2 regions of the Caloramator sp. ALD01 genome follow, and region 2 is predicted to be linked to the other one. Evidence: riboswitches for the same ligand, from Rfam matches in the RefSeq annotation. Region 2 holds a riboswitch; the other holds the start of a gene.

Region 1 (7,813 bases), on a different contig from region 2:
TTTTTTGTTTTTGCTCTTGTACCTAAAATTAAAGATACGCAGATAATATTAAATTCCTTTTTAATTTCCTCATTTTTAATAGGAGTTATATCTATGCTTCAATTTTTTAATTTAGATTTTATAAAGTCATACATTGTAGGCAAACTTCATATATTCCAGTTGCAATATTTAGGAAAGGTGTATATAAAATTCAATCCTGGTCCAAGGTATGTTTATGCAACATTATATAACTCCAATTACGTAGGAAGCTTTATGGCAATATCATTTATAGTTACATTTATTTTGTATGTACTAAATAACGAAAAGAAAAGAATAATATATGGTATACTTTCAGTTATTATGTTTTTTAGCCTTATAGCCTGTCATTCAAGGGCTGGAATTTTAGGAGTTATGGTTGCAGTCATATTTTTTGCAGTGTATAAATACAAAGAAATTTTAAAGAATTTTAAATTTGTTGCACCTATTTTAATCATATATTTACTTGTTTACGTTTTTATAAACACTTTATCAAGCAGCTATATTGGAAATAAAATAGAGAGTCTTTTTGTTGATATAAATAAGACTATAACTAATTCAACAAATAACAATTTAAGGGATGTAAAAATTTATAATAATGCAGTTTGCTTAAATTTTGATAAAGCCACATTAAATTTTGTATTTGATAATGAAAAAATTTTTGCCACTGATGAAAATAACAAAAGAGTATCCTTTAAGTTTGATTCAAATAAAAATGAATTTTTATTTGAAAACCCAACCTATTCTCAATTAAAATATTTTATTAATAATTACAATAATATGCCTGTGTTAATTTTAAACAATGGATATGATAATTTAAATCTAATTAAAACCAAAGAAGGATTTAAAATATTAAGCTTTAGTGGAAAAATCAATAATATTAATCCTGTAGACAAAATAGATGTAAAGGGCAAAGAAAAGCTTGGCTCTGGAAGAGTCTATATTTGGTCAAGGTCTATTCCTTTAATAAAAAATACTCTGTTTTTAGGGTATGGCCCAGACACCTATGCATTGTATTTTCCTCAATACGATTATATAGGTAAATTCTTGTTCTTAGGTACCCCAAGTATATTAGTAGACAAGCCCCACAATATGTACTTGCAAAATGCAATTAATATTGGTGTTATAGGAACTTTGGCATTTTTAATATTTATCCTTTGCTATTTAATTTTTAGTTTTAAAGCAATTAACACTCTAAAAGATTCTTCTTTAAGTACAATATCTATCTCTATATTTTTTGCTCTAATTGCATATTTAGTTGCTGGAGTTTTCAATGATAGCGTTGTTTATGTGGCTCCTTTATTTTGGGCTTTAGGTGGTTTAAATTTTAAAATACTAAACAATTAAGTTTAAGAAAAGAGGTGTAGCTTTGCTACACCTTTAAATTAGAAGGCTGGAACAACTGCACCTTGGTATTTTTCTTCTAAAAACTTTTTAACATCCTCTGATTGAAGTACATTGATAAGTTCCTTAATTAACTCATTGTCCTTGTTATCCTGTCTTGTAACTAAAACATTTGCATATGGTGAATCCTTATCTTCAATAAATAGGCTGTCCTTTACAGGATTTAATTTTGCTTCAAGTGCGTAGTTTGTGTTTATTACTGCAAAATCAACATCCTTTAAAACCCTTGGAAGTTGTGCTGCCTCTAATTCCTTAAACTGAAGATTCTTTGGATTTTCAACTATATCCTTTGGAGTTTGAGTTAAACTATTATCCTTTAGCTTAATTAATCCTTGTTTTTGTAAAAGCAGAAGTGCTCTTCCTTCATTTGTTGCATCATTTGGTATTGCAACTACTGCTCCATCCTTAATCTCATCCTTGCTTTTTATTTTTTCTGAATAGGCCCCCATTGGCTCAACGTGTACCTTTGCAACTGAAACAAGATTTAGTCCCTTTTCTTTATTAAACTCATCAAGATATGGAACGTGTTGGAAGAAGTTTGCATCTATTTGTTTATCATTTAATGCAGTATTAGGTGTAACATAATCTGTAAATTCCTTAACTTCAAGTTCAATTCCCTTTTCCTTAAGCTTTGGTTTTATGTAATTTAATATCTCTGCGTGTGGAACTGGAGTTGCTCCAACTACAATTTTTTTCGTATTTGAGGCTTCTTTTTTTGAACAACCTGTAACTCCTGTCAATAGTAGTGATACACATAGTATTGTTGCTGTAAATTTTCTTAATTTCATATTCATTACCTCCTGTCAATTTTTTTTGCAAAATAATTTCCTGTTCTTTGAGTTATTTCAACCAGCAGTATCAAAATTATAACAGTAACTATAAGTATATCTGTTCTAAACCTTTGATACCCATATCTTACTGCTAAATCTCCTATTCCACCTCCTCCTATAACACCTGCCATTGCAGAATATCCTATTATATTTACAATTGTTAATGTAATACCTAATATTAAACCTGGAAGTGCCTCCTTTATTAAAACCTTAAAAACTATTTGAGGTGTTGAAGCCCCCAGGGAAACTGCTGCCTCAATTACACCTTTATTAACATCTTTTAGAGCAGATTCCACTACCCTTGCAACGAAGGGGGCAGCTGCAATGGATAGTGGAACTACTGCAGCTTCTTTTCCTATCGTTGTACCAACAATGACTCTTGATAGGGGAAAAAGAAGAATAATCAATATAATAAACGGTATTGACCTTGTTATATTAATTATTGAACCTATTATAGAATTAAGCTTTGGCATTTTAAGTAAACCTTCTTTGTCTGACAAAACTAAAAATATACCAAGTGGAGCACCTAATAATATGGAAAACAAAGTTGAAAAAACAACCATATACAGTGTATCTAAAAATGAAGGCAAAACTAATTTTAATATTTCACTCATACTCTAACCTCCTTATATTGCTCTTTCTTTAAAGTCCAAGTATATAACCTCACCCTTTTGGCTCTGAAGAAATTGTCTTAAAGTTTTAGATTTAGGACTTTTAAACACCTCGTCCTTTATTCCCTCTTCAACTATCTCTCCCTTTTCCATAACTGCAACATTACTACAAATTCTATCTACTACATCCATCTCGTGGGTAATTAAAACTATTGTTAATCCTAAGGTTTTATTTAGTTCTAACAATAGATCTAAAATTTGTTTTGTTGTAAGTGGGTCAAGGGCTGATGTTGCCTCATCACATAGAAGTATTTTAGGGTTATTGGCAAGTGCCCTTGCTATTGCAACTCTCTGCTTTTGGCCTCCTGATAGATTTGATGGATATTCCTTTTCCTTATCCTCTAGCCCAACTATCTTTAAAAGTTCTCTAACCCTTTTATCTATATAATCCCTTTTATGTCCTGCTATCTCAAGTGGAAAGGCAACATTCTTATATACATTTGAATTTGAAAGCAGATTAAAATGCTGGAATATCATACTAACATTTCTTCTATACTCCCTAAGTTCCCTTTTATTAAACTTAGTTATATCTCTTCCTTCTACTATAATTTCACCCTCATCTGGTGTTTCAAGCAAGTTTAAACACCTCAAAAGAGTCGACTTTCCTGCACCACTTTTCCCTATTATTCCAAACACCTGTCCTTTTTCTATTTTTAAATTGATTCCCTTAAGTGCCTCGGTTTTATTGCCATTAATTAAATAACTCTTTTTTAAATCCTTAATTTCAATCACATTAACACCCCTTTTAAAATTTTCTCAAAATTTTGTTATTTTATTGAATAAATTAAATTATTTCCCTTATAGATTAATAAAAAAACCTCTTTGATGAAAGAGGCACTCCTCTCTCATCTCCCAGCTTTCGCTGCAGGATTTGGCACCTTGCTATTCGCAGGTTGCCGGGCTTCATCGGGCCAGTCCCTCCACCTCTCTTGATAAGAGCTTCTTATTTAATTCTTGATTAAGATTATATAAACAATTGCAAGTGTTGTCAATACTATTTTTCAATTTTTATAGATTTTTTATTTTTAAAACTTCCTGCTATATAGGAAAAATAAAATTTAGGTGCCTAAAGCTATATTGCCTTGGCACCCTTTCTTTATTAATTTTCTTTACCCGCATCATTATTAGTAGCATTATCTTGTTCTACATTTACATTTTCTTCAGTCTTATTACCTTCTTTTTTTTCTTTTCTCTCTTTTATTTTTTCCTTAATCTCTTCTCTTTTTTCCTTTATTTTTTCCTTAATTTCTTCTTTTTTAACTTCTCTAATTTCCTTTTTAATTTCTTGCCTTACTTCCCTTACATCCCTTTTATTTATGAAGTTTCTATTTAACTCTTTTTCCACCTGTTTTGCCTCATCCTTTGTTATTGTTCCATTCTTTACCTCTTCCTTTAGAACTTCCCTTGTTTCTTTTCTTAACTCATTTCTTGTCTTTACAACTTCCCTTGCCTGTTCTCTTATCTGTTTCATTTCCTGCTTTTTAGCCTCAAGTGATGTTTGTGCCTCCTTTAATGCCTCTTCTGCCTTTTTGATTTCCTCTTCATTGTTTGTTTCCTTTGCCTTTTCTAATGCCTTTCTTGCTTCTACAACCTGCTTTCTTACATTAAACATTTCCTGCTTTTTATTTATTAAACTTAACACTGTCTCCTTCTTTTGTGTTTGTAGTTCAATTACATTTTGAATTGTTGGTTTTGCATTTTCTGATACCTTTTCTTGTATTTTTGTTAAAACCTCTATTGAATTCTTATATCTTATTTCTATTCTGTTTTTTAGTTCATTTACTTTATTTACAACCGAATCACTTACTACATCATCCTTTTGTTCTTCAGATACTATCTTTTCTACTATTTCCTGTGTACTTTCCATCTTTTGCTGAAATTCCTCTACAGCAGGCTTTACAAGTTCCTCTTTACCCTCCTCTGCCATAACCTGTGCCTCTGCAAGCCTCTCCTCTGCAACGTCTGCTGTAACCTCTGCCTTTTTTTCCTCATCAAATGTGAGTGAAATTTTTACTTCATCAATAAGTTTATCTACTGGATAAAGGATACTATCTGGCGTTATTCCAGCATCTGTCCCTTGAACATCTGCCTTTGCTATTGTAACATTAAACATAAGTAATAGTGCTGTTGATAATGCTAAATACTTTTTCATTTTTATATCCCTCCCTAATTTTGTTTTCAACTATTAATACGTCCTTTTTTATTTTTTTAGGGGGCAAATAAAAAATTTTTTTACCCTATAAAAATCAATTAATTTTTCGTATTAACATATGAAAGGGGGAAGAAGATGATAGATGACAGAGAGAAATTTATCGAGGAAAATAGAGACTTTGTATATAAAATTGCATCAAGTATATGTAAAAGAAGACTCTCTTGGCAAAATGATGATGAACTAAGTATTGCACTAATTGCATTTAATAAAGCAATTGAAACATATGATAAAAAAAAGGGCAATTTCTTCTCCTACTCAAGGATGATAATAAAAAATTCACTCATAGATTATTTTAGAAAAAGTACTAAAAACGTAAACATTTATCTTGGAGATGAAGAACTTATTACCTTTGAACTAAAAAGTTCAATCGAAAAGTATGAAATAGAAGAGGAGAACAAAATAAGGGCACAGGAAATAGCCTTATTTAACCATAAACTTAAGGAATATGGTATAAGCTTTTCTGACTTAGTTATAAGTTCGCCAAAACATAAGGATACAAGAGAAGAACTTATAAATGTTGCCTTTTTGGTGTCAAGAGAACAACAGATACTTGAAAGGTTAAATAAAACAAAGCAACTACCCATAAAGCAGATTTGTTTATTAACTTCAAAAAGCGAAAAATTCATTGAGAAATGGAGAAGGTATTTAATAGCACTTATATTAATTTTATCAGATAGCGACTTAATGTATATTAAATCATACCTCAATATAAAGGTAGGTGATAAAAATGGTTAAAAAGGGAATAATAGTTGAAGTCAATGGCAGAGAAGCTGTTCTATTTACACAAACCGGAGAGTTTTTAAAATTTAAGTCGAATGAAAGTCTCCAAATAGGCCAAGAATACACATATAAATACACAAATTTTAGGCCATTTTTAATAGCTGCTTCTTTACTTTTATGTATATTCCTTGGTTCCTTTGTTACAATATATAATCAAGTTTATGCATCTATGACTGTTACCATAAATCCTCAATTTAGGATAGATGTAAATAGATTTAATAGGATTATAAAGGTTGTCCCTCTTAACAAAGACGCCGAAGATGTCCTTAGCTCTATTAAGTTAAAAAACAAAAACATTAATGATGGACTTATATTAATTGTTAAAAAGGCAAAGGAAAAAAAGTATATAACCGATGAATACTATAACAACAAAACTAAAAAGATTAATATAGAGATAGATAAAGGTGATGTTAAATTAAACAAGTTTACATCTGAAATGAAAAATCAAAAGTTAAATTTTGAAAAGGTATATGCTAAACTGCAAAAAATTCAAGATAGGGCAAATAAACGTGAGTTAATTAAAGAAAAATTGAAGGAAAAGGATAAGCAGATAGAAAATCAAAATCCAAAGGATGAGAAGAATAAAATTGATAATAAAGAGGATTTAAAGGAGAATAATAAGGAAAATAAAGTAAGGGAAGAAATTAAAAATAGAATTAAGGAAAATATAAAGAATAAAATAAATCAAAAGGATGAAAGTGTTCCAAAATCTAAAGAAAATCTACAAGAAAAAATTGAGGATAAAAAAGAAAACCCTCCACCAAAATTAGAGGAAAAGATTAATACTTTTAAAGAAAAAGTAAAAAGACAAAAGGGGCTAAATTAGCCCATCTGATTGTTGTCAAACCTACTTGTTAGCTGAATTTTGAAAAAGCCCCATGAAAGGATTTCAAAAGGCTCTTTCATAAGCTTTAGCAATTCTTAGCTTTTCGACTTTTTCAAACAAAGAAAAGCTTAGAATTGCTTAGCGAAATGAATCGATGCCCAAGAAATCCTTCATGGGGCTAATCAATATATAACTTTTTCAAAAACCTGCAATGGGCTAAATTAGCCCCTTTACATATTGATATCCTAAATTAAATAACCTTGTACAGAACTCATTTGTAAAGTTTACAGTATCCTCTGGTCTTACTTCAAAATTAGGCTCTAAAACAACTATATCATCCTTCTTATAGTACTCATAAATATATTCTGGAACTTGGAAATCATTTGATAGTGCTATTATATAAATCTTATCTACTCTATCTGTAATAAATGGCTGAATTAGGCAGTTATTAAGTATTCCCCCATCAAGTTTATACCCATCATATTTGCCCTCCTGAAGGTCACTTTTAAACTGCTCAAAAAGAATCTTTGCACTAACACTATTAGGATCACCATTGTAGTTGTATGGTAAAAGAGAACTTGCCTTTACAGCTAAGAGGGCTTCTTCTTTGGGCATATTTTTGATATCCACAATAACTTCATTTATATTACAACCTTTTACTTCAACATAATTTACATAAAATGAGTCTATATTTCTATCTATACCATCAAGTCTTCTTAGCTCTTCTATAACCAGCCTGTTTTCAACAACCATATTTAGCGAATCAAAATATTTATTTAGCTGCATATTCAACCAAAAATTATACATATCGTCATAGGAATTTCTTAACATAAAATACCCATTAACCGCACCTATTGAGGTTCCTGTTATTACAGAAAATGCTATACCCTTCTCTTTAAAAAACTTTAATATCCCAGCTTCATAGGCACCCTTTGCCCCTCCACCTGTTAAACATAAACCATATCTCATTTTATATCACCCCCACCATTTTAATTTTATTATATCAATTTTAATAATATTTGTAATGGTGAGTATAATTTTTTAACTATTTGTTCACAAAAAAATGTCGAAATTT
Region 2 (7,813 bases):
CATTTTTAACTGCCTTTTCAATAGCCTCCCTCTGCTCTTTTGCAAACTCTATTCCATTTTCATTTTCGTATTCTTTTATTTCTTCCTCTATTTCATCAAAATCCTGATTATAATTTTGAAACGAAAGCTCTATTAATTTTCTTGCTACATAAAGCTCTGATAGATAATAATATCTTAAATATACTGCTTCATCATTATCCACATTTTCTATATAAATTTCTTTATTTAAGTTGAGCATTATTATCTGTTCCCTTATTATTTCATCTGGAACATTTAAAATCTTAACGCACTCTTTAACGAGTTCCTCCTTTGGTAAATAAACGTGGCCATTTGCAATACATTGAGAAAGAATATATTTAATTCCTGCCTTAACCCTCTCCTCCGACATCATATCGTATCCTAAATTAACGGCTATCCTATCTGCTGTTTTAAAACCAACACCAGAAACTTCGTCACACAGCCTATAGGGATTAGATTTTAAAACTGCATTAGTTTCTTCTCCATATCGTTTAAAAATCTTTATCCCAAGCCCAGCAGTTATACCATAGCTCTGAAGAAAAACCATTACCTCCTTAAGCTGTCTCTGTTCCTTAAAGGATTCTGCTATTTTTTCTGCTTTTTTAGGACCTATTCCCTCCACCTCAGTAAGTTTATCAGGATTCATTTCTATTATATCAAGTGAATCTTTGCCAAAACGTTCAACTATTTTTTTAGCTGTAGCAGGTCCTATTCCCTTTATAAGGCCTGAGGCTAAATATCTTTCTATCCCCTCTATTGTTGACGGCTTTACTTCCTCACAGTAATGCACCTTAATCTGTTGTCCAAAGTTAGGGTGAAATACCCATTCACCCTGTACCTTTACTCTTTGCCCTATATTTATAAATGGAATATGACCAACAACTGAAACCAAATCCTTGTTATGCCTTATTTTAGCAACTGTATAACCATTTTCTTCATTCTTAAAAACAATATTTTCAACTACACCTTCTATATCTATCATCCAACTCTCTCCTACTAAATTTATCTTTTTAGTATTATTGTCTCTAATTTATCGTTAAGTTTCAAGACCTCATTTAAAATTGTAACAATGTTGCTATATTCTATTTTAAGTATTGTACTACTTAAATTCTTGGCAACATTTATTCTTTTTATAATACTTCTTCTATTTTCTACAAAAAATATTTTACTCCCATTATTTAATAATATGAAATTTTCATAAACTTGTTCAATAAAAAACAAGTTTATATATCCGTAACCTCCATCCCTGTGAACCCTTGGAGTTCTAACTTTAATTGGCACTAATATTGTGTCAGATGATAGTGCTATAGGGGTTAACTTACCTAAATTTGTTATCCTATTACATTTATATTTTAGCTCCCTTATATCCTGGTTATATTGTTTTGCAACTTGTCTTAGGCCATATCTTATATTCTTTTTTAGAACTACTTCATCTCTCTCATAAATAAGTATAGTACAATCCCCAACACCCTCTTTGTATTCTGGCTTAATGCAAACTAACATCAAACTCCTCCCCTTTGTAAATATAAAATGTTATATATACAATTATAATCGAACATATGTTCGATGTCAAAACCCTGTTTTTTTAAAATTTACAAATATTTGATATGTTTTTAGAAAGTTCATTTATGCTCTCTGTTAGTTTTTCCAATTTATTTTCCAATCTAACTAAAAGATAAATTGATAATACAATCGGAAAACCAAAATTGGCTATTTGATTAAATAATTCCTCCATAATATCCCTCCATTATTTATATAAATTATACCTACAACTTATTGAAATCAATACATAACAAACACTTATTTTATATTTTTACAAAAGCCCCATATATGGATTTTGAGGCCGTTTCATAAACTTTAAGTATTTATGAAACCTATATTGAAAAAGTCCATAGTACTTTTAAAACAACATATAAAACATTATCTCTAAAGAAACTATAATTAAAGGTTTGGGACTTTTTCATTTAATATTTATTGTCACAGCCTAAAATCCATTATGGGGCTAAATTTAGCCTATTCATTCATCCAACTAATGAAGTGCCAAACATTATCTTACTGCAAGCTCTTCTACTTCTCTATTTACTACCTGTGCAGACATTATTGTTATTAAGTTTCCACCTGTTGATGTAAATATGTTCTTGCTTATAATATCCTGCATAACTGTCTTTACTTCCTGTTCTGTTATGTTTTCCCTTACATTTGGAATTGAAAGTGAAACATTCTTACCTGCTTCATTTTGAAATACCATAACAAGTGACTTTGCCATAATCTACACCCCCATTATTCATTTACTAATTCAAGAACTTCTTGTCTTAAAACTTCAATAAGATTTCCATCAACCAATGTAGAGATAGATTGTGCTGTTTCAAATACTGCCTGATGGTCTGCTTGAGGTTTTACCTTCCTTAAATTAACCACCTTTATTATGTCGTTTCCTCTTGCGTCAACTCCCATATTAAATTTCATAAGTAATGTTGATGATTGTTTAAAATCTTTTACTGCCATTTTTAATTCCCCCTTTCACTTATATAAATTGTAAATAGGGAATATTTTTACACCCTTTAAAATATAATTTTGACAAAAATCTAAAATAAAAAGTTCTATGCAACATTTCTATATTGCATAGAACTTAACTTATTACATTTCAGCTATAAGCTTCTTTATTTCATCTACCTTGTTTAATCTTTCCCAAGGTAAATCTAAATCTGTTCTACCAAAGTGACCATAAGCTGCAACTTGTCTGTAGATTGGTCTTCTTAAGTCAAGATGCTTAATTATTGCTGCTGGTCTTAGATCAAATACCTTGTTGATTATTTCAATTATCTTTTCATCTGGTAACTTTCCTGTTCCAAATGTATCAACAGTTATTGAAACTGGCTTTGCTACACCTATAGCATATGCAACTTCAACTTCAAGCTTTTCTGCTACACCAGCTGCTACAAGGTTCTTTGCAACCCATCTTGCTGCATAAGCTGCTGAACGGTCAACCTTAGTTGGATCCTTTCCTGAGAAGGCACCACCACCGTGACGGCCATATCCACCGTATGTATCAACTATAATCTTTCTTCCTGTTAGACCTGAGTCTCCGTGTGGTCCACCTATTACGAATCTTCCTGTTGGGTTTATGTAATATTTAGTATTTTCATCAAGAAGGTTTGCTGGAACAACCTTTCTTATAACGTGTTCAATCATATCTCTTTCTATTTGTTCTCTTGTAACTTCTGGGCTGTGTTGAGTTGATATAACTATTGTATCTATTCTAACTGGCTTATCATCTTCATATTCAACAGTTACTTGAGTCTTTCCATCTGGTCTTAGATAGTCAAGTGTTCCATTTTTTCTAACTTCAGCAAGTCTTCTTGATAGTCTATGTGCCATTGCTATTGGAAGTGGCATATATTCTGGTGTTTCAGTACAAGCAAAACCAAACATCATACCTTGGTCTCCAGCACCTGTAGTTGCAAATTCGTTTTCTTCACCCTTCTTTGCTTCAAGTGCCTTGTCAACACCCATTGCAATATCTGATGATTGCTCATCTATTGAAGTTATAACTGCACAAGTATCACAGTCAAATCCATATTTTGCTCTTGTATATCCTATTTCTTCGATTGTTCTTCTAACAACCTTTGGAATATCAACATAACATTTTGTTGATATTTCCCCCATAACAAGTACCATACCTGTTGTTACTGCTGTCTCACAAGCTACTCTTGCCTCTGGGTCTTCAGCTAATATAGCATCAAGTATCGCATCTGAAATTTGATCACAAATCTTATCTGGATGTCCTTCAGTAACTGATTCTGATGTAAATAATCTTCTTGCCATCTTTCTACCTCCTTTTAATATATAAATAAAATTGTTTACACTTTAATTGAAGGATTTTGAGACTAAATTTAGTATTTCTCAATCTTTTGTTTTTAATGATATGAAAATTATAAACTATATTATTTAAACCGTTTATAATTTTCAATGCATAATAAAAACCCCTTCTGACGAAGAGGCTTATATCCATAAGACTCTCATCTGCCAGAATTTAAATTCTGCAGGAATTGGCACCATTGTGCTTATGCACCGGTTGCCGGGCTTCATCGGGCCAGTCCCTCCACCTCTCTTGATAAGAGTTTCCTGTATTCAATTTAAACATCTTGAGTAATATTATCACAATAAAATATGTATGTCAATAATATTATTTATAATTTTATTTAATTAAAATATTTGCAGGACTTATCTTATCTAAATAACCTTCTAATCAATAAATATATAAGTAATAGCCATATGGCTGAAATTAACAAAGCTGAAACTATTTTTTTACCCTTAAATTTGCTTAAGTCAACCTCTATTTCTCTGCATTCTTCTATAACATAGTCAGGTACTAACTTTAATGACAGATATATTCCTAAGGGTAAAATCAATAGGTCATCTAAATAACCTAAAATAGGTATGAAATCTGGTATTAAATCTATAGGACTTAAAGCATAAGCTATAACTATTCCAATTGATATTTTTGCATACCAAGGTGTTTTAGGATATGTATATATCTTATACAATAGTTCAAGTTGCTTTAACAAATTTTCTGCCCATTTTTTTATTTTTTTCACTATAATCACCACTTTTTATTTATATTTAACTAATAAGCACAGAAGTTGCCTACTTCTATAATTGGGTAATGAATGTCGATTATCTTATAAAATAGTTATATAGAAAAAAACTAAGCTGCAATAAGCCACATAGTGATATTTTAGAGGCAAATTAGCCCTTTTAGCTTAGGGCAAGCTTACTTCAATTTGAGTATTGACCACTATCCACCACCTATAAAAGATGTATTTACTACTAAAAAAGAGACGCATATGCGTCTCTTTGGTGGGACGGGGTGGATTCGAACCACCGAAGGCTGCGCCAACAGATTTACAGTCTGCCCCCTTTGGCCACTCGGGAACCGTCCCATATATGGAGCCGGCTATAGGAATCGAACCTACAACCTACTGATTACAAGTCAGTTGCTCTGCCAATTGAGCTAAGCCGGCATCTTATGTGGTGGGCACGACAGGGCTCGAACCTGTGACCCTCTGCTTGTAAGGCAGATGCTCTCCCAGCTGAGCTACGCGCCCATATATTAATATTTTATTTTTAATTTATTGGTGGGGCGAGGTGGATTCGAACCACCGAAGGCTGCGCCAACAGATTTACAGTCTGCCCCCTTTGGCCACTCGGGAATCGCCCCACTTATGGAGCCGGCTATAGGAATCGAACCTACAACCTACTGATTACAAGTCAGTTGCTCTGCCAATTGAGCTAAGCCGGCATCTTATGTGGTGGGCACGACAGGGCTCGAACCTGTGACCCTCTGCTTGTAAGGCAGATGCTCTCCCAGCTGAGCTACGCGCCCACGTTTTTACTCATCTTTTTCGTCGCTTTTTTCATTCGTCCCTCGCGACAAGTGTTATTATATAAGAGCCAAAAACTTTTTTCAAATATAATATTCCCTGTTTTTTAAGATTATATTCATATTTCTTTAAAATACTTTTATATTCTTTAAATAACTCATTATTTTATATTTAGCATCAATAGATTTCTTATAAATTATCTGCTTAAGAAATTTCTTTGATACTATTTAATTTCTATGCATTGCTCTATACTTTATCTCCTACAGCTTCCCCCTTGTCAATCAACAATATTTATTGTAAATTTAATCTATAAATAATCGTAATTAAAAGGTGGGATAAAATGAAACAAATACTTGGAAAGCTACGAAGGGCTGCAACAGATTTCAATATGATTCAAGATGGCGATAAAATTGCTGTTGGTGTATCAGGTGGTAAGGATAGCAATCTGCTTCTTAAAGCATTAAAGATGTATCAAAGATTCTCTAATGAAAAATTCGATATTGTAGCTATAACAATTGATATGGGTTTTAAAGAATATACCCCTGAACCTTTAATAGAATATTTTAAGGAGCTTGATATTGAATTTAAAATAGTACCAACTCAAATAGGTGAAATATTATTTGATGTTAGGAAAGAAAAAAATCCTTGTTCTCTTTGTGCTAATATGAGAAGAGGAATACTGCACGATACTGCTAAAGAACTTGGATGTAATAAGGTTGCTCTTGGTCATCATCTTAACGATGCCATTGAAACCTTTTTATTATCACTTTTTTATGAAGCAAGACTTAATACCTTTTCTCCTGTAACCTATTTATCAAGGAAGGATTTATATTTAATAAGGCCTTTTGTTTATGTGTATGAAAAGGAAATAATAGGAGCTTGTAATAAATATAATATTCCTGTTGTTAAAAATCCCTGCCCTGCAAATGGTGAAACAAAGAGACAATATATGAAGGATTTAATAAAACAAATTGAACACGATATACCCTTTGTAAAGGATAATATACTGAATGCGATTACAAATATAGATCAACTTAATATATGGGATAAAGAAAAAATAAGCAAAATTTGCAAAAAGGATTAATTGCTATATTTATAAACTATACCTATTAACTCTTCATATTTTTCCTTAGGAAGCCTATCCTTTAAAATTTTAAATATATAATCGGCTTCCTTTTCTGTAACCCCATCCTTTATTATGTCATTTAATATTAAAATATCAGAAGGTTTCAAGTATTTTATTAATGAAAAAATATAAGCCTTATCATCAAGGCTTATTTTATTTTCCATAGACATAACATCGTATGTTGCTACTTGTGTTGTTTCAGCTATGCTGTCTATGTTGTAATATTCACTCGCTATATAAGTATCATATATGTATTTTAATTTTTCTATATTATTTAAACTTTGCTTATTTGTTTTTTTCTCTTCTTTATCTTTAGTTTTATTTTCTTCAAGCTTTATATTAATACCCCGATTAAAATCATCAAATATATAGCCTGTGTTCTCATCTTGAACATCATAAACTTTTTCCTCAATTGTTTCATTAACTAAAGTCTCAACTTCATTGGGTTTGATTGTAAACATTGTATACAGTGTTATTATAGTTATAATAATTACAAGGTAACTATATATTCTTTTCATAACACCCCTCCTCATATTATATTTTCCCCCTTAATTTTTTTTATATTCATTTTAGTAATAATTTACCTTTATATATGTGTATATATTAAATAAGGGGGTGGAGGATGTGCCTAATAGAGATGATTTAATAGGAATGAAGGTACATTTTAAAGATAAAGATGCTGTTGATAAGCTTTCGGAATATCTTAAAAAATTTATACGTAAAAATACTATTATTCTGTGTATTGGTACTGATAAATGTATTGGAGACTCCTTAGGTCCATTAGTTGGAACTTTACTCACCGACAAAAATTTCAATCTGCCTGTAATTGGGACACTCGAGGATCCTGCCCACGCAGTAAACTTAGAAACAAAGATTAACTTTATTAATCAATATTATAAACATCATTTTGTTATTGCAGTAGATGCTTGCCTTGGATATTCTGATTTTGTTGGTGATATTCAAGTTAAGTTAGGACCTGTATCTCCTGGAAAGGGTGTTGGTAAAAAATTACCAAAAGTTGGAGATATCTCTATAATAGGAGTTGTAGATACAACGGATAATTCGGATATATTTGCCTTTAATTCTACAAGACTCGGGTTTGTTATGCAGATGGCAAAAGTAATAACAGATGCCTTTATAAAGGCAGCAAAGGAGTCACTTTAAAACAATGATTAGCCCCATGAAGGATTTATTGGTCATCGATTCATATCGCTAAGCAATTCTAAGCTTTTCTTTGTTTGATAAAGTCTACCCTCGCGATGCCATCGTCCTGATGGCCGCTCGG

What was found. A riboswitch is a leader RNA that binds a small molecule or an ion and turns the genes downstream of it on or off. The one in region 2 is predicted to bind S-adenosylmethionine.
Region 1: it holds a riboswitch for S-adenosylmethionine, as region 2 does, so the genes downstream of both, A3M9_RS13265 (methionine ABC transporter ATP-binding protein) here and metK (methionine adenosyltransferase) in region 2, are expected to answer to the same signal.

The regions. Positions count from the first base shown of each region.
Region 1 covers NZ_AXAA01000008.1:57,017-64,829, forward strand. The annotation lists gene A3M9_RS0105665 (O-antigen ligase) at 1-1,362, shown strand, start outside; gene A3M9_RS0105670 (MetQ/NlpA family ABC transporter substrate-binding protein) at 1,401-2,207, opposite strand; gene A3M9_RS0105675 (methionine ABC transporter permease) at 2,213-2,863, opposite strand; gene A3M9_RS13265 (methionine ABC transporter ATP-binding protein) at 2,876-3,652, opposite strand; SAM riboswitch class I at 3,763-3,859, opposite strand; gene A3M9_RS14600 (DUF5667 domain-containing protein) at 4,020-5,072, opposite strand; gene sigI (RNA polymerase sigma-I factor) at 5,208-5,867, shown strand; gene A3M9_RS0105695 (anti-sigma factor domain-containing protein) at 5,860-6,738, shown strand; gene A3M9_RS0105700 (patatin-like phospholipase family protein) at 6,955-7,707, opposite strand.
Region 2 covers NZ_AXAA01000004.1:38,795-46,607, forward strand. The annotation lists gene A3M9_RS0102935 (ATP-dependent RecD-like DNA helicase) at 1-1,000, opposite strand, end outside; gene A3M9_RS0102940 (hypothetical protein) at 1,021-1,521, opposite strand; gene A3M9_RS14360 (YvrJ family protein) at 1,604-1,753, opposite strand; gene A3M9_RS0102950 (DUF2922 domain-containing protein) at 2,066-2,284, opposite strand; gene A3M9_RS0102955 (DUF1659 domain-containing protein) at 2,299-2,523, opposite strand; gene metK (methionine adenosyltransferase) at 2,656-3,843, opposite strand; SAM riboswitch class I at 4,035-4,139, opposite strand; gene A3M9_RS0102965 (YkvA family protein) at 4,248-4,616, opposite strand; tRNA gene A3M9_RS0102970 (tRNA-Tyr) at 4,877-4,961, opposite strand; tRNA gene A3M9_RS0102975 (tRNA-Thr) at 4,967-5,042, opposite strand; tRNA gene A3M9_RS0102980 (tRNA-Val) at 5,051-5,126, opposite strand; tRNA gene A3M9_RS0102985 (tRNA-Tyr) at 5,155-5,239, opposite strand; tRNA gene A3M9_RS0102990 (tRNA-Thr) at 5,245-5,320, opposite strand; tRNA gene A3M9_RS0102995 (tRNA-Val) at 5,329-5,404, opposite strand; gene A3M9_RS0103000 (ATP-binding protein) at 5,743-6,486, shown strand; gene A3M9_RS0103005 (hypothetical protein) at 6,483-7,046, opposite strand; gene yyaC (spore protease YyaC) at 7,153-7,692, shown strand.